DNA from 3 places in the Rhizobium beringeri genome. Region 1 is predicted to be linked to each of the others. Evidence: riboswitches for the same ligand, from Rfam matches in the RefSeq annotation. Region 1 holds a riboswitch; each other region holds the start of a gene.
What was found. Region 1 has a riboswitch for cobalamin ahead of ELH03_RS12940 (ABC transporter substrate-binding protein). Riboswitches for the same ligand answer to the same signal wherever they lie in the genome.
Positions count from the first base shown of each region.

Region 1 (7,222 bases):
AAGGGAAAGACCAGCACGTCGCCCGCCTCGAGATCGGTCTCTTCACCTTCCGTTTTCAGCCAGCAGTGGCCGGCCACAACGATGTGAAACGGCATCGTGCCCGAAGCCTTCGCCGAAAGACCTGCCAGCGACGGCGCGGTATCGGTCTGCCAGTCGCCCGTCGGCATGAAACAAAACTGCAGCGATCCCGAAAGGCGGATCGTCGACAGCAGCGCCGACAGCACGTCGTCGCGTGCGACACCGCCCGCAGAGCCTGGATTTTCGGACAAGGCTTCACGCATTCCGGCCAAATACGCGCCCCGCGCACCCTCCTATCATCATCTCGTTCAGACCAGGTGAACGCCGTTCACCCTGACAAACGGGAGAATACTATGCAAACCCAAAGCGATAAACTGGTCGTGCTCGTCACCAAGGGCATCGAATCCGAACTGTCCTCCGTCGCCTTCACCATTGCCAATGGCGGCATCACTGCCGGGCTGAAGGTTTCGATATTCCTCACCAGCACCGGGATCGACCTGGTGCGCAAGGGCGGCCAGCGGATGACGCATGTACCGCCGCTCGATCCCCTTTCGATGCTGATCGAAAATTTCCAGCAGCGCGGCGGCACGATCTGGGCTTGTCCGCCCTGCGTGACCTCGCGCGGTTATACGCAGGAAGACTTGCTCGATGGCGTCGTCATCGTCGGTGCAAGCGCCATGCATGCCGAGATCAAGGAAGGTGCGGCGACGCTGTCGTTTTGACGATACACGGCCGGGCCGAGTGGGAGTTTGGGCGGCGTCTCCCGCCGGTTTCGTCAGGCTTTGCGGATCGGCGACGGGTGCAGAGGAATACCAAGCGCCTATTCTTGCGTTCGGCAATATACTTGTGAGATTGTATCGATATACGTGCGATAATGCCTGGTGCGGGCAGCGCGGGGGCTTCGATGACATCCGTGAGGGTCAATGAGCTGATATCGGTGGCGGGGCAGCCCGACGCCGCAGGTTTTGCCGCCTTCGCGGCTGATGGCTTTGCCGCCGTCATCAATGCCCGGCCGGATGGCGAGGAGCCGGCGCAGCCGGGCAATACGGCGGAAAAGGCTTCCGCCGCCGCCGCCGGGCTCGCCTACAGCTTCGTGCCGGTGAAGGGGACCGAGATCACCGAGGCCGATATCCGTGCGTTCCAGGCGGCGATGGCCGAGGCCAAGGGACCGGTCGTCGCCCATTGCAAGAGCGGCACGCGGGCGTTGACGCTCTACGCGCTGGGCGAGGTGCTCGACGGGCGGATGAAGCCCGGAGATGTCGAGGCCCTCGGTCAAAACCTCGGCTTCGATCTTGCCGGCGCGCGCCGTTGGCTGGAAAAGCGGTCAAGGCAGGCGGCTGGTGTGAAGGCCTTCTTCGAGCCCCGCACCTGCAGTGTGCAATATGTTGTTTCCGACCCGGCGACGAAACGCTGCGCCATCATCGACCCGGTGTTCGATTTCGACGAGATGTCGGGGGCGACGGGAACGGCCAATGCCGACGCCATCCTCGCTCATATCAAAAGTGAAGGGCTGACGGTCGAATGGATCCTCGACACGCATCCGCATGCCGATCATTTCTCCGCCGCGCATTATCTTCATGAGAAGACCGGTGCGCCGACCGCGATCGGCGCCCACGTCACCGACGTCCAGACGCTCTGGAAGGAGATCTACAACTGGCCGGCGCTCGCGACCGACGGCTCGCAATGGGACCGGCTGTTTGCCGATGGCGACACGTTCGAGATCGGCGCGCTTAAGGCCCGCGTGATGTTTTCGCCCGGGCACACACTCGCCTCGGTGACCTATGTGATCGGCGACGCCGCCTTCGTGCACGACACAGTGTTCACGCCGGATTCCGGCACGGCGCGCACAGATTTCCCGGGCGGCAGCGCCAGTGCCCTCTGGCACTCGATCCAGGCGATCCTGTCGCTACCCGAGGAGACCCGCCTCTTTTCCGGCCACGACTACCAGCCGGGCGGCCGCCACCCGCGCTGGGAAAGCACGGTGACCGCCCAGAAAAGCGCTAATCCTCATATCGCAGGCATCGACGAGCCCGGCTTCGTGGCGCTGCGCCAGGCCCGCGACCGCACCCTGCCGAAGCCGAAGCTGATGCTGCACGCGCTGCAGGTGAATATCCGCGGCGGGCGGCTGCCCGAGCCAGAGGAGAATGGCAGGCGGTATTTGAAGATTCCGCTGGATGCGTTGTAGGGCGGAGTGACTAGCAGGTGGCGACGGCGTCTGGACGATTGCGCCGCCGGACAAAGGGCTGGATATCAGGAACGACCTTTGCCATCGAGCAATTCTGATACTGGGAGCGGCAGGTCTGGATGTGCACGACATAATTCGAGCAGATCTTCTCTTGCATCAGGGTAATCCTGAAGCGCTGCACGACGGTACCATTTGAATGCCTCCGTCAGATTGATCTCGCAGCCCACGCCATGCTCTTTCATTTGGGCTAGCCTGTATTGTGCACCGGCATGATCCTGATTTGCGGCCTGGCCGTACCATCTCACGGCGTCTGTTGGATCGATATCGCAACCGTCGCCGTCTTCTCTCATCAATCCCAATAAATACTGTGCGTCGGCATGGCCTTGACTGGCGGCTTTCTCAAACCACTTGCAGCCTTCGGGCGCGCTTTGTGCAACGCCGTCCCCCATGAGATACAGGCCAGCCAGGAGGAATTGCGCATCGACATGACCTTGTTCGCCCGCTTTCCGAAGCCATCTCGCGCCTTCGGCTTTATCCCCGGTGACACCTTCACCTCGTGCAGTGATGTGGCCCAATTCAAATTGTGCTTGCGCATCGCCTTGCTCGGCTGCTTGGCGAATTGCGCCTATCCTGGCTGCGGCGAGATCGGCGCTATCCGGATTGCTCATTGCTACATCAAACCTCGTTGAAATCGGTGGCGCCAAAGCTATGTCGGGGGCCTGCCTTTCGCAATCCGTCGTGACGCACGCCGACGGATGCCCCGGCGCTGGCGTCAGCACCGCAGACGATAGCTTTTGCTCGAGGGCGCTGGCGAGTTTTGCTTTTAGGTCTCGCAATTTGCCATGGTGAGCCGGCACGATCCTCCGCAATAATCATTGACGTCAGGCGGGTGGGCGACATAACTGGGTGCGACGGTTCCCTGAAGATGACTCCAAGGGGATTAATAGGGAACACGGTGAGGACGACCCAGTAGGGACCGAGACCGTGGCTGCCCCCGCAACTGTAAGCGGATTGTCGATCATCTCAGGAGTGGCCAGCGACTGGCCATCTCTGATGGGCCTATCGCCCTGCCACTGCGAACTATCGCGCGGGAAGGCGGATGAAACGACGGATATCCGCAAGCCAGGAGACCTGCCGTCAATCACGATCCAATCAACCGGGCGGGGATGCCCGGAAAGGAACAGATATGATTGACCTGCTGAACCTTCGCCGAATTCCGGCATGCATCCGCCTCGATTGGGTCTCCTGCGGCTAGTTCACGCCTAAGCGTGCTTTCGGTCCGCGCACATGAGCGGAACGGCCGTGATTTTTCCCTTGATCGAGGTTTTCCATGCGCCAGATTCTCGCCACCATGACATTTGCCTTCGGGCTCGCCGGCCTTGCGGCACCAAGCCTTGCCGCGACCCGATATCCCTTGACCATCACCAATTGCGGCCAGCAGGTGACCTTCGAAAAGGCGCCGGCGAGGATCGTTTCGATCGGCCAGGGCATGACCGAAGTTCTCTTCTCGCTCGGCCTTGCCGATAGGATCGCCGGAACGGCCGTCTGGGTCGGTCCAGTGCTGCCGCAATATGCCGAGGCCAACAGCAAGATAAAGCGGCTTGCCGACAACGATCCGAGCTTCGAATCCGTCGTCGGGCAGGAGCCCGACCTGGTGGCGGCCGAGTTCGAATGGCATGTCGGCGCGCAGGGATCCGTCGGCAAGCGGGAGCAGTTCAAGGATCTCGGGATCAATACCTATCTCGCGCCGGCCGATTGCGTCGCCAAGGTCAATACCGACGGCGGCGACGGCGTGCGCAGGGAATTGTTCACGATGGAGCTGATCTACAGAAAAATCGCTGAGCTCTCGGAGATCTTCGACGTGAAGGAGCACGGCGATGCGCTGATTTCCAAGCTGAAGAAGCGCGAGGCGGATGCCGTCGCTTCGATATCAGGCGCATCGGGCAAGAACTTGCCCGTCGTCTTCTGGTTCTCCAGCAAAGAGGTCAACGGCGACGCCTTCATCGCCGGTAAGAACAGCGCGCCCGCCTATATCCTGAAGACGATCGGTGCGAAGAACGTCGTCACCACGGAAGAGGAATGGCCGCTGGTGGGTTGGGAAACCATCGCCCAGGCGAACCCTGCCATCATCGTGCTGGCGACCATGGACCGCCGCCGTTACGCGGCTGACGATCCTAAGGTCAAGGTTGATTTCCTCGAGAACGATCCTGTGACCAAAGAGTTGGACGCGGTCAAAAACAAGCACTTCGTGATGATGGACGCACAGTCGATGAACCCGACGATCCGCACGATCGACGGCATCGAGACATTGGCGAACGGCATCAAGTCCTTCGGCCTGGCGCAGTGAAGGCAATGTCGGTCAGGCAACAGGGATGGTGGGCGCTTGGTGCGCTCACCATTGCGGCACTTCTCCTGCTCGGGCTGATGATCAGCCTTGCCGTTTCCATCGGCGAGATCGCAATTCCCGTTGCGACCACCGCGGAGGCGGTTTCGAACCGGCTGTTCGGAACGGATTTCGAGCTCAGCCGCATCCACCAGGGCATCGTCTGGGATTATCGTCTGAGCCGCGCGCTCGTCGCGGCCAGCGCCGGCGCATCGCTCTCGCTTTGCGGCGCGATCCTGCAGGCGTTGCTGCGCAATCCGCTGGCCGAACCCTACGTGCTCGGCATCTCCGCCGGCGCCTCGACGGGCGCCGTCTGCGTGATGATCCTCGGCTTCGGCTACGGTGTTCTCGGCCTGTCGAGCGGCGCCTTCATCGGTGCGGTCATTGCCTTTCTGCTGGTCGGCTTCCTGGCGACGGGTGCGGGGGGAAGCGGCGAGCGCATCATCCTTTGCGGCGTCGCCGGTTCGCAGCTCTTCAATGCGCTGACCTCCTACATCGTGACGACATCGGCGAATGCCGAGCAGGCGCGCGGCATCCTGTTCTGGCTTTTGGGTTCGCTCAGCGGCGTGCGCTGGCCCGATGTCTATCTGTCGGTGCCGATCGCGCTTGCCGGCTTCATCATCTGCATGGCCCATGTGCGGGCGCTAGACGCCTTCGCTTTCGGCACGGATGCCGCCGCCTCGCTCGGCATTCCCATACGCCGCGTCCAAATCGTGCTGTTCGGCATGACGGCGGCGATGACGGCAAGCGTCGTCAGCATGGTGGGTTCGATCGGCTTCGTTGGCCTCGTCATTCCCCACGCCGCCCGCTTCCTCGTCGGGCCGGGGCATGGGCGGCTGCTGCCGGCAACAGCGCTCGGCGGTGCGATCTACATGGTCGGCGCCGATATTGTTTCGCGCGTCATCATACCGCAGCAAATCCTGCCGATCGGCGTTGTCACCGCGCTCTTCGGCGCGCCGGCCTTCGCCATCATCCTCTATCGCGTGCGAGGAAATGCATGAGCATCAGCGTCGACCAGGTAAGCTTTGCCGCCGGCGATACCGTCATCGTCAACGGCGTCAGCCTAACGGTGGAAAGGGGCAAGGTGTTCGGCCTGCTCGGGCCGAACGGTTCCGGCAAATCGAGCCTTCTCAGATTGATTTGCCGGCTGCGCAAGGTTCGCAGCGGCGTCATCCGGCTCGGCGATGACGATATATCATCGCTGTCGCGCGCAGCGCTTGCGCGGCGCGTCGCCTTCGTCGAGCAGCAGACGACGACGGATACGCAATTGACGGTGCGCGACGTGGTGCGGCTCGGCCGCACGCCGCATCGCGGGCTGTTGTCGTCCTGGGGCGCCGGAGACGACGCAGCCGTCGACGAGGCCCTGTCGCGGACGGGCATGCGGGAGAGGGCGGGCCAGCTCTGGCAGACGCTGTCGGGCGGCGAGCGCCAGCGCGTCCATATTGCCAGATCGCTGGCGCAGGCGCCGAGCGAACTGCTGCTCGACGAGCCGACCAACCATCTCGATATCCAGCATCAGCTCGACATTCTCTCGCTGATCTCGAAGCTCGGCATCACCTGCATCGTCGCGCTGCATGATCTCAATCTGGCGGCGATGTTCTGCGACAGGCTGGCGGTGCTTCAGAAAGGCGAGGTCGTCGCCTCGGGGGCGCCGGAGGAGGTGCTGACGGAGGATATGATCGGCCGGGTCTTCGGCGTTCGCGCTCATGTCCAGAAATCGGCCGTGCACGGCCGGCATCATATCCAATACGTCATGGATTGAGGAATGGCTGGGAATTTCGATCTCAAGAGGAGGTATGGCCTCGCTAGCCTTTTTCCCGGACTGGCGTATGATTTCTCGCGGTCGAATGGAGTTTCGAGATGCTCGAACGAAATCAGCTTCCCCTGCGTCCTGTCGCACCCAGCTTCGCTGTCGCCTGGGTCGTCGTCATTTCAGGTGCGAGCGTCGCTCTCAGCCTGCTTTTTGCCTGCATCACGCCCTTTGTGGCCTTGGCCGCGGTATCGGCGGTCATTCTTCCACGGCGGATGGCGGTGACGGCGGTTCTGCTGGCCTGGCTTGCCAACCAGATGGTCGGATATCTCGTGCTCGGCTATCCCCAGACCTGGGACAGCTATGCCTGGGGTCTGGCGATCGGTATCGCGGCATTTGCATGCCTGGCTACGGCGCTCGGGGTACTTCGTCTCTCGACAGATCTTACCGTTACGATGGCCGGCGTCTTCCTGGCCGGGTTCGTTGCCTATGAAGGCGTGCTGTTTGTCGCAACGGCGGTGCTTCCGTCAGGCGAAGGAGCGTTTTCGGCATCGGTGGTGGCTGATGTTCTGTTGATCAATTCTCTCGCGGCGATCGGGCTCATCTGCCTGCATGCCGGCGCCGCAGCTGGCCGTGCGCTCGTTGCAAGACAGCCGGGAACGGTGTTGTCTTAGGCTTGAGGCGCCGGAAACCGCATTGTCTCCCGCAGCAGCTCGATGGCCTCTGAGACCGATGGCCCTTTGACCGGTGGCGGCTCTGCGCGTTCGCAGAACTCGCGCCAGACAAACAGCGTCAGTTCCGCGCCATCCGTTGCGGTTTCCCCCGGTCCCTCTGCGAAATTCTCGAGCAGGCGATAGCGAGCGTCCTTCCAAAACAACTCCTCCAC
Region 1 covers NZ_SILG01000001.1:2,551,451-2,558,672, reverse strand. The annotation lists gene ELH03_RS12960 (AraC family transcriptional regulator) at 1-281, opposite strand, end outside; gene ELH03_RS12955 (DsrE family protein) at 372-740, shown strand; gene blh (bifunctional sulfur transferase/dioxygenase Blh) at 923-2,203, shown strand; gene ELH03_RS12945 (tetratricopeptide repeat protein) at 2,269-2,871, opposite strand; cobalamin riboswitch at 3,099-3,356, shown strand; gene ELH03_RS12940 (ABC transporter substrate-binding protein) at 3,534-4,550, shown strand; gene ELH03_RS12935 (FecCD family ABC transporter permease) at 4,556-5,587, shown strand; gene ELH03_RS12930 (ABC transporter ATP-binding protein) at 5,584-6,348, shown strand; gene ELH03_RS12925 (hypothetical protein) at 6,447-7,010, shown strand; gene ELH03_RS12920 (HIT family protein) at 7,007-7,222, opposite strand, start outside.

Region 2 (7,222 bases), 1.3 Mb from region 1:
AGTACATCGGCAGGTAGAAGCCGGAATAGAACAGGAAGCTTTCGAGGAAGACGCTCGCAACCTTCTTCTTCAACGGATCGCCGGAGCGATATTGTTCCATGATCAGCGCTGATTTCCGCTGCAGGAATTCGTTCTCCTCCGACCAGCGATAGGCATCATCGACATCGGGCGTCGAGCACAGCGTCGAGAAGATCGAGGAATAGGAGCGCGCATGCACCGCCTCCATGAAGGAGATGTTGGAAAGCACCGCCTCCTCATGCTGCGTCACCGCATCCTCCATCAGCCGGATGGAACCGACGCCATTCTGGATCGTGTCGAGCAGCGTCAATCCGGTAAAGACGCGGATGGTCAGCTGCTGCTCGACCGGCGTCAGCGTCGCCCAGGAAGGAATGTCGTTCGAAAGCGGCACTTTCTCTGGCAGCCAGAAATTGCCGGTGAGCCGGTTCCAGACTTCGAGATCCTTATCGTCCTCGATGCGGTTCCAGTTGATGGCGCGCACGCGGGAAGCGGGTTTGACTTGCATGTTCATCGGATGGTCCTTTTCGGGCGTCGGCATCTGCATGGCGAAGGGAACTGCGGAACCCTCCCGCTTCTTGCAGCGCCAGCGGCAATCAAATCACAAGGTACAGGATACGCAGCCCTGCACCTCGGTGCCGGACAGCGCCATCTGGCGAAGGCGGATGTAGTAGATCGTCTTGATGCCCTTCTTCCAGGCGTGGATCTGCGCCTTGTTGATGTCACGCGTCGTTGCCGTATCACGGAAGAACAAGGTCAGAGACAGGCCTTGGTCGACATGCTGGGTCGCCGCCGCATAGGTGTCGATGATCTTCTCCGGCCCGATCTCGTAGGCATCCTGATAATAGTCGAGATTGTCGTTGGTCATGAACGGCGCCGGATAATAGACACGGCCGATCTTGCCTTCCTTGCGGATCTCGATCTTCGAGACGATCGGATGGATCGAGGAGGTCGAGTGGTTGATATAAGAGATCGAGCCTGTCGGCGGCACCGCCTGCAGGTTCTGGTTATAGAGGCCGGAGGCCATCACCGCCTTCTTCAACGCCACCCAATCTTCCTGCGTCGGAATGTGAATGCCTGACGTCTCGAACAGCGCCCTCACCGTCTCCGTCGCCGGCTCCCAGCGCTGCTCCGTATATTTGTCGAAATATTCGCCGGAGGCATATTTCGAGTTCTCGAAGCCCTTGAAGCTTGTGCCGCGTTCGACCGCCAAAAGGTTTGAGGCGCGGATCGCGTGGTAGGTCACCGTATAGAAATAGATGTTGGTGAAATCGACGCCTTCCTCGGAGCCGTAGAAGATGCGTTCGCGGGCGAGATAGCCGTGCAGGTTCATCTGGCCGAGTCCGATTGCATGGCTCTCGTCATTGCCCTTCTCGATCGAGGGAACCGAGGAAATGTGACTCATGTCGGAAACGGCCGTCAGGGCCCGGATCGAGGTCTCGATCGTCTTGCCGAAATCGGCCGAATCCATTGCCGCCGCGATATTCAGCGAGCCGAGATTGCAGGAAATATCCTTGCCGAGATGTTTGTAGGAAAGGTCGTCATTATATTCGCTCGCCTCGCTCACCTGCAGGATTTCCGAGCATAGATTGCTCATCGAAATACGCCCGGCGATCGGGTTCGCCCGGTTCACCGTGTCCTCGAACATGATGTAGGGGTAGCCGCTCTCGAATTGGATTTCAGCAAGCACCTGGAAGAATTCGCGCGCCTTGATCTTCTTCTTGGAGATGCGGACGTCGTCCGCCATCTCGCGGTACTTTTCCGTCACCGAAATCTCAGTGAAGGGCACGCCATAGACGCGCTCCACGTCATAGGGCGAGAACAGGTACATATCCTCGTTGTTCTTGGCGAGCTCAAAGGTGATATCGGGCACGACGACGCCGAGCGACAGCGTCTTGATGCGGATCTTCTCGTCGGCATTTTCGCGCTTGGTGTCGAGGAAGCGCATGATGTCGGGGTGGTGGGCGTTAAGATAGACGGCACCCGCCCCCTGCCGCGCGCCGAGCTGGTTGGCATAGGAGAAACTATCTTCAAGCAGCTTCATGACAGGGATGATGCCCGAGGACTGGTTCTCGATATGCTTGATCGGCGCGCCCGCCTCGCGGATATTCGTCAGCGACAGCGCCACGCCGCCGCCGCGCTTCGACAATTGCAGCGCCGAATTGATCGACCGGCCGATCGATTCCATATTGTCCTCGACGCGCAGCAGGAAGCAGGAAACCAGTTCGCCGCGCTGCTTCTTGCCGGCATTGAGGAAGGTCGGCGTTGCCGGCTGGAAGCGGCCGGAAATGATCTCCTCGACCATGTCGCGGGCAAGGGCCTCGTCGCCACGCGCCAAGGCCAGAGCCACCATGCAGATGCGGTCCTCATAGCGCTCGAGATAGCGCTTTCCGTCGAAGGTCTTCAGCGTATAGCTGGTGTAATATTTGAAGGCGCCGAGGAAGGTCGGGAAACGGAATTTCTTGGCATAGGCCTGGTCGAACAGATCCCGCACGAAATTGAAGGAATACTGGTCTAGAACCTCCTGCTCGTAATAGCCCTCGGTCACGAGGTAATCGAGCTTTTCCCCCAGATTGTGGAAGAACACAGTGTTCTGGTTCACGTGCTGGAGGAAATATTGCTTGGCCGCCAAACGATCCTTGTCGAGCTGGATCCGCCCCTCATCGTCATAGAGGTTCAGCATCGCGTTCAGCGCGTGATAGTCGAGGGTTTCGGCGGCCTTCGGCGGCCTTTCCCCGGCGGGCTGAGCGAAAGTGTGATGCGGTTTTGCGTCCGCATCCCGCGTCATGTTTGTTGCCGTGTCCAAAATCGTTCCATTCCGTGTTTGACCTTGGCAACGTCGTCTTCGGTGCCCATGAGCTCGAACCGGTAAAGGTACGGCACCTGGCATTTCTGCGAGACTACGTCGCCGGCGAGCCCGTATGTCTCGCCGAAATTGCTGTTGCCCGCGGCGATTACGCCGCGGATGTGTCCGCGGTTTTCCGCATCGTTGAGGAAACGGATCACCTGCTTGGGAACGGCGCCCTTGCCGCCGTCGCCGCTATAGGTCGGCACGATCAGCACGAAGGGTTCGCGGATATGGAACGCGTCTGCGCCACCTGGCGGAATGCGCGCCGCGCGCAATCCGAGCTTGACGACGAACCGATGGGTATTCTCGGATCGGCTGGAATAATAGACGATCAGGCCCATCGCTTGTCCTCAGGTCAGGAGAGCGCGCTAATCATGTCGGGACGGAAGCCCGCCCAATGCTGCTCGCCGGCGATGACCACAGGCGCCTGCATGTAGCCGAGGCTGCGGACGCGATCCAGCGCTTCGGCATCCTGCGAGATATCGACGATGTCATAATCGACACCCAACCGGTCGAGGGCGCGGTAGGTGGCAGTGCACTGGACGCAGGCAGGCTTGCTATAGACGGTAATGGTCATGATATTCCTCGTGACGACGCGATTGGGCGCAGGACATCGATCGGAAATCTGCCGATATCCATCGAAAAATTCTCTGATGATTTGAGCTATGCGGCTGTTTAGCCCCTGGGCGCACTCCGCCCTCTACCTCGAGCGGGTGGCGGCCTGAACTGAGATACTGACATGACTTCACCCCGAAGTGGCTCATGCGGAGGCTCGAGCCGGCGAAACGCGATGCGGAGATTCCCCGCAGCCATGCAACGCGACCTTCCGGACACCCCGCCCGTGGACGTTTCGTTCGAGGCAGGTCTCCTGGCTCACGGGTCAAAGCGCCTGCCCCAGCCTTCCCGGAGCATCATGCTCCAGTGACCTGAAATCGGACAGTTGCTCGCCGCTTACAGTTGCGGGGGCAGCTCCGGCATTGCCGCACCATGATGGCGAGACGCACCGAATTCCCGTCTTAGCCGCCGATCCTCACGAATCGACGGAACCTCGAACACTAGATATGGTACTCGAATCGCCGATGACGTCAACAAGTTGTTGTGGCGTCGCAGCAATGGCGGCAAAGAATCGCCGCGCCTGTGTATGATGTGGATAATGAAGCGTTAATGGAAATGCGCTGTGGAAAACCCATCATAAAAGAGCCGGTAGAAGCCGGCTCCCCAAACGATATTCATATTTTTATTCGAAGCAGCCTGAGCGCGTTGATCGTTACCAGCACGGTGGCGCCGGTATCGGCGAGGATCGCTGGCCAGAGCCCGGTGATGCCAGCGATCGTCGTCACCAGAAACACCGCCTTCAGCCCGAGTGCGATGGTGATATTCTGCAGGATGTTGCGCATCGTGCGTTTGGAAAGTTCGATCATGCGCGCCACGTCGCCGACGCGTCCGTGCAACACGGCGGCATCCGCCGTCTCCAGCGCCACATCGGTGCCACCACCCATGGCGATGCCGATATCGGCAGCAGCCAGCGCCGGCGCATCGTTGATGCCGTCGCCGACCTTGGCGACGATAAAACCCTGGCGCTTCAATTCGCCGACGACCCGCTGCTTGTCCTCCGGCATCATCTCGCCGCGCCAGTCGATGCCGAGCATGCCGGCAACGGCTGCTGCCGTCCGCTTATTGTCGCCCGTCAGCATGATAGCCTTGACGCCTGCCGATTTGAGGCTAGCGAGCCCGGCCTCGGCATCCTCACGCGGCTCGTCGCGCATGGCGATCAGGCCGGCCGCAACACCGTTGACGAGCAGCACCGACACGCTCTTGCCCTCGTCGTTCAGCGCCGTGATGCGTGCATCCTGTTCGGCGCTGAGCGCCCCGCGCTCGCGAGCGGCAGGCGGCGACAGCAGATCCAGCGTCTCACCGCCGACTTTGCCGCTGACACCCTTGCCCGGCATCGCTTCCAGCTCGAAGGCCGGCGGCACGGGAACGCCGTCCGCCTTGGCGCGGTTGAGGATCGCCAGCGCCAGCGGATGGCTGGAACCCTGCTCCAGCACCGCCGCGCGCGACAGCACCTGCGCCTCGCTCAGGCCAAAGGAAATGATGTCAGTCACCTGAGGCTTGCCTTCCGTCAGCGTGCCTGTCTTGTCGAAGGCGACCATCGTCACCTTGCCGAGCGTTTCCAGCACCGCGCCGCCCTTCATCAGCAGCCCGCGTCGCGCACCTGAGGAAAGCGAGGCGGCGATCGCCGCCGGCGTCGAAATGACCAGCGCACAGGGGCAGCCGATCAAGAGGATGGCAAGGCCCTTATAGACCCATTCGCCCCACGGCCCAGCGAACAGCAGCGGCGGAACGACCGCGACAAGCGCTGCGACCACGACCACGCCGGGCGTGTAATAGCGCGAGAACCGATCGATGAAACGCTCGGTCGGCGCCTTCGATTCCTGCGCTTCCTCCACCAGCTTGACGACGCGGGCGATGGTATTGTCGGCGGCAGCCGCCGTGACGCGAACCCTGAGCACCGCATCGCCATTGACCGTGCCGGCAAAAACGACGGCATCGACGCCCTTGCGCACCGGCGTGCTCTCGCCCGTCACCGGCGCCTCGTCGATCGCGCTCTCGCCTGAGAGGACGATGCCGTCCGCCGAGATCCGATCGCCCGGACGAACCATGATGATGGCGCCAACCGAAAGGCTCTCCGCCGCCACCTCCCGTGTCTGCCCATTGTCTTCGAGCAGCGCGGTCTTCGGCACCAGCGCCGTCAGCGACTGGATGCTTTCGCGCGCCTTGCCCGCTGCCACCCCTTCCAGCAGCTCGCCGACGAGGAACAGAAACACAACCGTTGCCGCCTCTTCGCCGGCATTGATGATGACGGCGCCGACGGCGGCGATCGTCATCAGCATCTCGATCGAAAACGGTGTGCCTGAGAAGGCGGCCATGATAGCGCGCCGAGCGATCGGCACCAGCCCGATCAGCATGGCGACGATGAAGGCATAAGATGCAATCGCCGGCACGAGATGGCCGACGGAATAGGCGGCAACGAGTGCCGCACCCGAAAGGATGGTCAGCCGGCCCTTCCTACTCTGCCACCAGGGACCGGCCATCGGCGCATGGTCGTGCAACCCCTCGATTTCCTTCTCGCCATGATCATGGCCTTCATGATTGTGGCCCGCACGATCGTGGTCATGGCCCGCGTGATCGCCGTGATCGTCCCCGTGGTCGTGACGATGCTGCGAGCTGTGGGCATGCGCAGGCGCAGCGCTTCCGGCAAGCGGCGCGACGGAATAGCCGAGCCCGGTCACCTTCTTCTCGATCGCCTTGAGATCGCTGCTGCCATCGTGCCGGATGGTCATCGTGCCGGCCATCACCGAGACGGAAACATCGGCGACACCCGACACGCGTCTGACCGCCGTATCGATCTTGGTTGCGCAGGAGGCGCAATCCATGCCGCCAACCCGGTATCGTGTCTCGCTCTCAGCCATGATCCGCTTCCTTGTCAAATAGAAGCATCTCTCCTACATCCTCTAGCGACTAGAGGTGCAAGAGGAAAATCATGAAAAAGATCACGATCGGTGAAGCCGCCCGCCAGAGCGGCGTCAAGGTGCCGACGGTGCGTTATTATGAAAGCATCGGCCTGCTCGCGGCCCCGAGCCGCAGCGAGGGCAACCAGCGCTCCTTCGCACCTGCCGATATCAGCCGCCTCGCCTTCATCCGCCACGCCCGCGAACTCGGCTTCGAGATCGAGGCGATCCGCACGCTGCTCACCCTGCAGGACGATCCGCACCAGTCCTGCGCTTCGGCCGACGCCATCGCCAAGGCCCGCCTCATCGAGGTCGAGCAGCGCATCCGCAGCCTGATGGCGCTGAAGGCCGAGCTGGAAACCATGGTGGAAGGCTGCGGCCACGGCCGCGTCGATCAATGCCGCGTCATCGAGGTTCTCGCCGACCACGGCCAGTGCACGCACCCGCACCACTGATCTCCGCCCTTGCGGGCGATCCACGCCCGCGCCAAAACTGCATGCAGAGAGAATCGGGCGAAGACATCAATGAACCAGAAGCGGATTGCAATCATCGGCGGCGGCCCGGCGGGTCTCGCGGCTGCCGAACTGCTTTCCCGTTCCGGTCATACGGTGACCGTCTATGACGCCATGCCGACCTTTGCCCGCAAGTTCCTGCTGGCCGGCAAGTCCGGTCTCAACATCACCCATTCCGAGGATTATGCCCGTTTCAGCAGGCGCTTCGCCGCGGCCTCCGCCCGTCTGCGCCCCGCTCTTGATGAGTTTACCCCTGATGATATCAGGAATTGGGCAAGCAAGCTCGGGACGGAAACCTTCATCGGTTCGTCCGGCCGGGTTTTCCCGAAGGTGAT
Region 2 covers NZ_SILG01000001.1:3,841,183-3,848,404, forward strand. The annotation lists gene nrdF (class 1b ribonucleoside-diphosphate reductase subunit beta) at 1-529, opposite strand, end outside; gene nrdE (class 1b ribonucleoside-diphosphate reductase subunit alpha) at 617-2,821, opposite strand; gene nrdI (class Ib ribonucleoside-diphosphate reductase assembly flavoprotein NrdI) at 2,800-3,204, opposite strand; gene nrdH (glutaredoxin-like protein NrdH) at 3,219-3,440, opposite strand; cobalamin riboswitch at 3,705-3,929, opposite strand; gene ELH03_RS19220 (heavy metal translocating P-type ATPase) at 4,093-6,336, opposite strand; gene ELH03_RS19225 (MerR family transcriptional regulator) at 6,408-6,830, shown strand; gene ELH03_RS19230 (TIGR03862 family flavoprotein) at 6,900-7,222, shown strand, end outside.
Region 2: linked by a shared signal. The riboswitch ahead of nrdH (glutaredoxin-like protein NrdH) and the one ahead of ELH03_RS12940 (ABC transporter substrate-binding protein) in region 1 are both predicted to bind cobalamin.

Region 3 (7,222 bases), 390 kb from region 1:
CGACATCGCCGAAGGCCATGGCGTTGACGCCGGAGAAAGCCATGGAGCGGAACAGGCCGCCGATCAGCAGGCAGGCCATGATCAGGAACAGTGGCGTTTCAGCGGTGAACAGGCCGTTGATGCCGAGGAAGATCGCCGCCAGCAAGGTGGTGAGCGAGATCACCGTGCGGAAGCCGAAGGCATTGAAAGTGCGCGAGGCGGCGAATTTCGAGCCCATGGAGCCGAGCGCACTGACGAAGGTGACCGAGCCCGATTGCAACGGCGTCAGGCCGAAGCCGAGCTGCAGCATCAGTGGCATCAGGAAAGGCAGGGCGCCAAGCCCCATGCGGAAATTCGAGGCGCCGAGGATCGCCGCCCGGAACATCGGGTAACGGAACATCTTCGGATCGAGAAGCGGATAGGGCACGCGGCGGGCATGCAGGAGGTAGAGGAGGCCGGCAAGGATGCCGATCGCAACCGTGACATAACCGTAGATAACGGGCACGGCCGGCAGGCTGATCACCGACAGGCCGAAGACGAAGCCGGAGAAGCCGAGGCCGCACAGGAAGAAGCCCGGGAAATCCATCGGCCGCGGGCTGCGTGGCTCGACCGCCGGCAGGAAACGGGTGACGAGGATGATGCCGAGCACGCCGATCGGGACGTTGATCCAGAAGATCCAGTGCCAGGTGAGGTAGGTGGTGAGGAAGCCGCCGATCGGCGGCCCCATGATCGGACCGATCAAAGCTGGAATGGTAAGCCAGGCCATGGCATCGACGAGTTCGTGGCGCGGCGTTCCCCGGACCAGCAGCAAGCGGCTGACCGGCGTCATCATCGAGCCGCCGGCGCCCTGGATCAGGCGTGAGATGACGAAGGCCGTGATCGAGTTGGAAAAGGCGCAGGCGATCGAGCCGATCATGAAAACGAAGATCGCCATGCGGAAAATGTTGCGCGCGCCGAACCGATCGGACATCCAGCCGCTGATCGGGATGAAGATCGCCAGCGCCACGAGATAGCTGGTGACGGCGAGCTTCAGCGCGATCGGCGAGGTGCCGATATCGGCTGCGATCGCCGGCAGGCTGGTGGCGATCACGGTCGAATCCATCTGTTCCATGAACAGGGCGACCGCAAGGATCATGGGCGTGAGGCGGGGCACGGGCAACCAAAATGCAAAGAGAAAAAGTGCGGCGCCATGGGCGTCGGTCAGGATCGGTTTGTTTCTAAGGCAGCGATGCGCCACTGTCCATGAAGTCGATGTCGCATGCGGCGTGTCGGCGGCATGAGGGCTGGCTTGCCGCCGCCGCGCTTTCCTGAAATAGATGCCCCGTCAGGTGCCCGCCGTCTAGGCGGGAGAATCGGGAATCCGGTGCAAGGCCGGAACGTGCCCAACGCTGTAAGGCCGACGCTTGCCGCTTCATTACGCCACTGGCTTCTCGCCGGGAAGGCTGCGGCAGACGGATGACGCTGAGTCAGAAGACCGGCCTGGCAAGATAGACCGATCCGCGCGGACGGCGGGGCGGTTGCGTTGTTGGGGATTTGACGATGCGACCTTTTGATGAGGATGCCCTTTCGGCGGCGTCCGGTTTTTCCGCGGCTGAACGCGAGGCCGTCTATCATGCGATCATGACGCGGCGCGACGTTCGCAGCCAGTTCCTGCCCGATCCCTTGCCGGGTGACCTTGTGCAGAGGCTGCTGACGGCTGCCCATCATGCACCCTCCGTCGGCTTCATGCAGCCGTGGAATTTCATTCTGGTGAAAAGCGCAACCGTGCGGGCGCGCGTCCGGGATGCTTTTGCGAGGGCCAATGAGGAGGCGGCGCTGATGTTCGAAGGCGAACGGCGGCAGGCTTACCGCTCGCTCAAGCTTGAAGGCATCGTCGAGGCGCCGCTCGGCATATGCGTGACTTGCGATCCTACTCGCAGCGGCAGCGTGGTACTGGGGCGCACGCACAATCCCAGGATGGATAGCTATTCCACAGTCTGCGCCATCCAGAATCTCTGGCTTGCGGCGCGGGCGGAAGGGGTGGGCATCGGCTGGGTCAGCATCTTTCATGAGGGCGACCTGAAGAGCATTCTCGGCATACCCCAGCATATCGAGGTGATCGCCTGGCTCTGTGCCGGTTTCGTCGACCGGCTCTATGACGAGCCGGAACTGTCCGTCAAAGGCTGGCGGCAGCGGCTACCGCTCGATGAACTCGTCTTTCATGATGGATGGGGGCTGAACACCTAGGGCAGTGCGGTGGAGCATGGCCTCAATCGCACAGTCACGCCATTGACAGTCAAGGTGAGCAAACCGATGTCGGTATCGCCGACGCCGGGCGAGGCCGAGATATCTTTATTCCGTTATGCCGAACGCGGCATAACGGAATTTATCCCGAGCCCGAGACTATGCCGAGCCAGTTCCCTAAAGCCCGCGATTTCCGATAGTTCCCGATTGCAAGCTCGGCATATTCCACCGATCGCCCCTCGGCCGGAATGCGCCCGCAGCGGACTAAGCGATTGCCGTCGGTGGACGAGTGACACCGAGCGGATTGAGATCGTCTTGGATGCTTGGATGAGGTATCATCGCAGCAGCTTTCCAGAATACTGTCGATGACTGCCTCGCGTCAGCGGAGGACGAAATGACAACGCCTCAGGTCGAACGTAGGACCACGGCCGTGTTGGTTGCCGATGTCGTTGGGTACTGCCGACTCGTTGAGACTAACGAGGAAAGGGCGCTCGTGGCAATTAAAGAGCTCTGGGGTGCTGTGTTCCGACCGTTAATAGCTGAGTACCGTGGGCGGATCGTAAAATTGATGGGTGACGGCCTCATCGCGGAGTTCGGATCTGTTGTCGGAGCAGTTGCCTGTGCGGCGGCAGTACAAGAAAAGCTTGCCGCTCAACAGCAACAGGTTGCAGTTGAACGCCGTATCGTGCTCCGGATCGGCATAAACCTCGGAGACGTCGTGATCGACGGTGATGATCTTCTTGGCGACGGGGTCAATGTCGCTGCGCGCCTGGAGCAACTATGTCCGCCAGGCACCGTGCTCATATCCGGCTCAGCTCACGAACAACTGTCGGGAAAACTCGATCTCCACTTCGAGTATGTGGGCGAGCAGCACCTAAAGAATATCGCACGGCCGGTGAGGACCTACTGCATGGACGTCGGCGGCTTGACGCCAATGCTCCCAGCCAGCTCACGATCCGACAAACCGGCGGTCGCTGTTCTGCCTTTTGACAATATGAGCGCAGATCCTGATCAGGCTTATTTCAGCGACGGTATTACTGAAGACGTCATCACCGAGCTTTCGAGATTCAGAGAGCTCACGGTGATTGCCCGCAATTCCTCATTCGCCTTTCGCGGACAGAGCATGGACCTGCGTCAAATCGGACGCATGCTGGGAGCGGAGTATGTCGTGGAAGGAAGCGTTCGGCGGCTGGGAGATCGGGTGCGCATCACCGTGCAGCTTATTGAGGCCACGAGCGGGACACATCTGTGGGCCGAGCGTTACGACCGAGCGATGGAGGACGTATTCGCTATTCAAGAGGAGATGTCGCAGAACATCGTTGCGACGGTCGCCCAGCGTGTCAGGGACGATAGAGAGGTGTCGGCGCGGCGACGCCGGCCCGAGGACATGCACGCATATGACCTCTTCCTGCAGGCCAACCGCCTCTCCGACGACTTTACACCTGGGAGCCAGGAACGAGCTCTTTCCCTGCTCGAGCGTGCGGTCAAAATAGACCCGACTTTTGCGCGGGCCTACACAGGCCTCGCATATGCATATTTCAATCGTGCGATCGACAACGGCATCGGTGCGCCGAGGGAAAAGGACGAGAACAGGATAAAGGCACTTCGTTTTGCCGAGCAAGCGCTTGTGCTGGATCCAAATGATCCGAAGGTGCATTGCACACTTGGATTCATGTGTCTGACCTGGCGGGATTTTGATCGAGCCGAACGTCACCTGGATCTAGCTCGAACCATGAACCCGAACGATCCGATAATCCAGATCTTCTGGGCTTGGATGCAGGGGGCCTTGGGCAGACCGGAACGTGGGCTGGCTGCCGCTCAAATTGCCTTGAGGATCAACCCGCGTCACCCGAGTTGGTATAACTACTATCTCTCGCGCATCCTGTTCCAACTCGGACGTTACAGTGAGGCCGCTGTGCTTCTCGAGCAACGAACCTTCGATTCCCCGATAAGGCATCCGCGAGACATGGCTTGGCGGGCGGCGGCCTATGGTCATCTAGGCAGGATCGAAGAGGCGAACGAATGTGGGGACGTATTTGTCCAGGCAGTGCGCACGCTGTGGATTGGTGACCCCGCCGCAGGGCCAGCGGAATACGTCGACTGGCTTGTTGATGTGTCATATCTGCGCGAGCCGAGGGATGTGGAGCGCCTGCGCGCTGGTCTACGTCTTGCCGGGTTGCCGGCCTGAAGCAGTGCGGGCTGCCGAACACCTAGAGAGATCTGAACATGGAACTGTCGCCAGGCTGCATAACTATGCCGAGCTCGCCATTCCTGAACTATCGGAAATCTCGAGCTTTGGGGAACTGGCTCGGCATAATCGCGGGCTCGGGATAAATTCCTGGCCTTCATATCGATACGCTGAAGGCGAATCCCGGAATTTCCAATAGATATTCGGCTATCGGCGGCTCAATCGGAGGATAACGGCCCAATGAACATGATCGACTTGAAGGAACGCATCATCGTGATCACAGGCGGTGCGCGCGGCATCGGCTACGCTATCGCAGAGCGCGTCATCCAGTCTGGTGGCAAGGTGGCCATCTGGGACCTGAACGAAAACATGGCGAAGGACAGCGCTTCCGCTCTCGGATCTGGCACTGTCGCTTTCGGCGTCAACGTCGCAGATCCCGTATCAGTGAAAAACGCGGCTGCGACGACCGAGGAGATTTTTGGCCGTATCGACGGCCTAGTCAATTCCGCCGGGATTACCGGTCCGGTAAAGCCCACGATCGAATACGATGTCAGTGAGTGGAAAGACGTCGTCGATGCCTGCCTCACGGGAACCTTCAATTGTTGCCGGCACGTCGTTCCTGTCATGTTAAAGCGCGACTACGGGCGGATTGTGAACATCTCCTCGGTTGCGGGCAAGGAAGGAAATCCGAACATCGCCGCCTACAGCGCGGCGAAAGCTGGTGTGCTGGGCTTCACCAAGTCGCTTGGCAAGGAACTCGCAAAGACAGGAATCGCCGTGAACGCGGTAACGCCGACCACAGCAAAGACACCTATATTGGATGGGCTGACACCCGAGTTTATCGAATATATGCGCGTCCGCATTCCGCGCGACCGTTTTGTTGAACTTCATGAGATCGCTTCGATGGTCGTCTGGCTGCTCTCCGAGGAGAACTCCTTCACGACCGCATCGACGTTCGACCTGAGCGGCGGTCGTACGACCTACTGACCATGCTCAAGCGACCCGCATTCACATCCCGCCGCACGTTCACGTGACATCGCCGTGATCTCATGCACCCTGGCACAACGCCGCTATGGCTCCGCCATCGCACTTTAAGCTGTTCAATCACTGCTGCTGTTGTGGCTGCGGGCCCGGTGTTGCCGGATTGGCGAGGTCGATCGAGCCCTGATCGCCGGCCAGAAACTGCGGGCCGACCTGACGGACGCGGTTCTGCGTCGGATCGTAGGGACGCTCGGGAACGGATGGTTGCGGCGCGGCGGCTGCGGCATCTTTCGGGGGACTGGTGCGGATGGTGGTGATCGAACCCTGCTGCGGCGGTTCGCTCACCGCCTGCTTGCCGCGCATCTCCTCATAATAGGCTGTGAGATTGCAGGCGCAGGAGGATTTTTCCCCGGGCGTGCGGTTCTTGTAGGCAAAGGCATTTTTCATGGCGCTGTAGGGCGTGCCTGTTGCGACCGAGATCATGTTCGAGGCTTCGGTGCTCGTCACCTCACGATAGAACAGTTCGGTCTCGATGCCCGGGCACATCTTGGCGCAGGTCTGGGCGTCGCGGCCGAAATCGACCGACGTGGTGTTCGAGCTGATTGGGAAGAAGCCGCCGTCGCAGCTACGTACGCACATGGTGCTGACCGGCGAGAGCATCTCTGCCCGCGGCACGCCGTAACGCGGATCGATCTCTTCACCGCCGCCGAGCGGAATGAAGGTATCGGTGCGCATCGCCTGTTCTTCGACGCTCGGAGCCGGTTCATTGGCGCTGCGATCGCTCGGGGCATAGAAGTTTTCGCTGTTGCAGCCATTGCGGTCGAGAGCCGCGACCAGTTCGCGACGCGCGTCGTCATCGGCGCCAGTCTGGCCGGCCAGCTCGTTGCGGCGGTCCTGGAGATAGCGGATATTGTCGATCATGCGGGCTTCGGCCTGCGAAAGTTCGGCGCAATAATCGGCATTCTCGCCGCCGATCACGACCATGCTGCCCGAGGTGCAGTCATTGCTGCGCAGCTCGTTGCGAACCTTGCGCAGCTCGAGGTTCTGTTCGGCCATGGCGCTGGAATATTGGCGGGCTTCTGGACCGATGCCATTGCCGATCGATCGCGGCAGGTCGGCGAGGCGGCCGCGCAGGTCCTCACAAACGGCGCTGCTTTGCGCGGCGGCAGGCGCCGCAAAGGCAAGGAGAAGGGCAAGAGCAAGAGACAGGTTTCGGCGTTTCACGGCGTCGTCTCGGAATGAGCAAAGAATCGATCGGTCGATTGCGGCCTCGATCGCCGCGCGTTGTCTCTTAACGTGTTTCTCTTAATAAGCTTGGAGAAATTCCTAGCGCATTTTCGCGATCTTATCCAGCAAATGCCGGAGGCCCATCTGTCGGGGAATCTGCTGTGCCGCCAAAAGCGGGACTTCCTTCTCTCAATTTTCCGGGACTCGATTCTTCTTCTCGCTCGCCAGACCAGCTTTCATAGCTACCTCCGCCACTAACCCTCAACGAAGGATAGGGAGAATTCCGGTCGCTGCAATGCCACTTGGCGCCGGGTAGGTTTACAGACGTTGCATTCTTTACGATACCGCACCTGCGACGTCTCGATGACGGCCAGCGCTTCCATGGTGACGCCGGTGCGGGAGGTGATCAAGGGGCGAGATATGGGGGACAGGTGGTCGCAAGCCGCTGTGGTCTTGCGGCGGGCGCGGCGAAGGCGAGAAGGACGGCGAAAATGTCAGGCATTTCCAACGAACTCCGCTCCCCTGCAGCGACAGTCGGGCTACCCGAAGCCCAACACGGCCTCCACGTCTTCGTGGACGGTTGTTATGAACCCGGTTCCGGGCATGGGGGCTGGGCTTTTGTCG
Region 3 covers NZ_SILG01000001.1:2,164,848-2,172,069, reverse strand. The annotation lists gene ELH03_RS10965 (MFS transporter) at 1-1,114, opposite strand, end outside; cobalamin riboswitch at 1,289-1,476, shown strand; gene bluB (5,6-dimethylbenzimidazole synthase) at 1,519-2,205, shown strand; gene ELH03_RS10955 (adenylate/guanylate cyclase domain-containing protein) at 2,597-4,390, shown strand; gene ELH03_RS10950 (SDR family NAD(P)-dependent oxidoreductase) at 4,631-5,377, shown strand; gene ELH03_RS10945 (DUF2865 domain-containing protein) at 5,495-6,595, opposite strand; gene ELH03_RS10940 (ribonuclease H family protein) at 7,090-7,222, shown strand, end outside.
Region 3: linked by a shared signal. The riboswitch ahead of bluB (5,6-dimethylbenzimidazole synthase) and the one ahead of ELH03_RS12940 (ABC transporter substrate-binding protein) in region 1 are both predicted to bind cobalamin.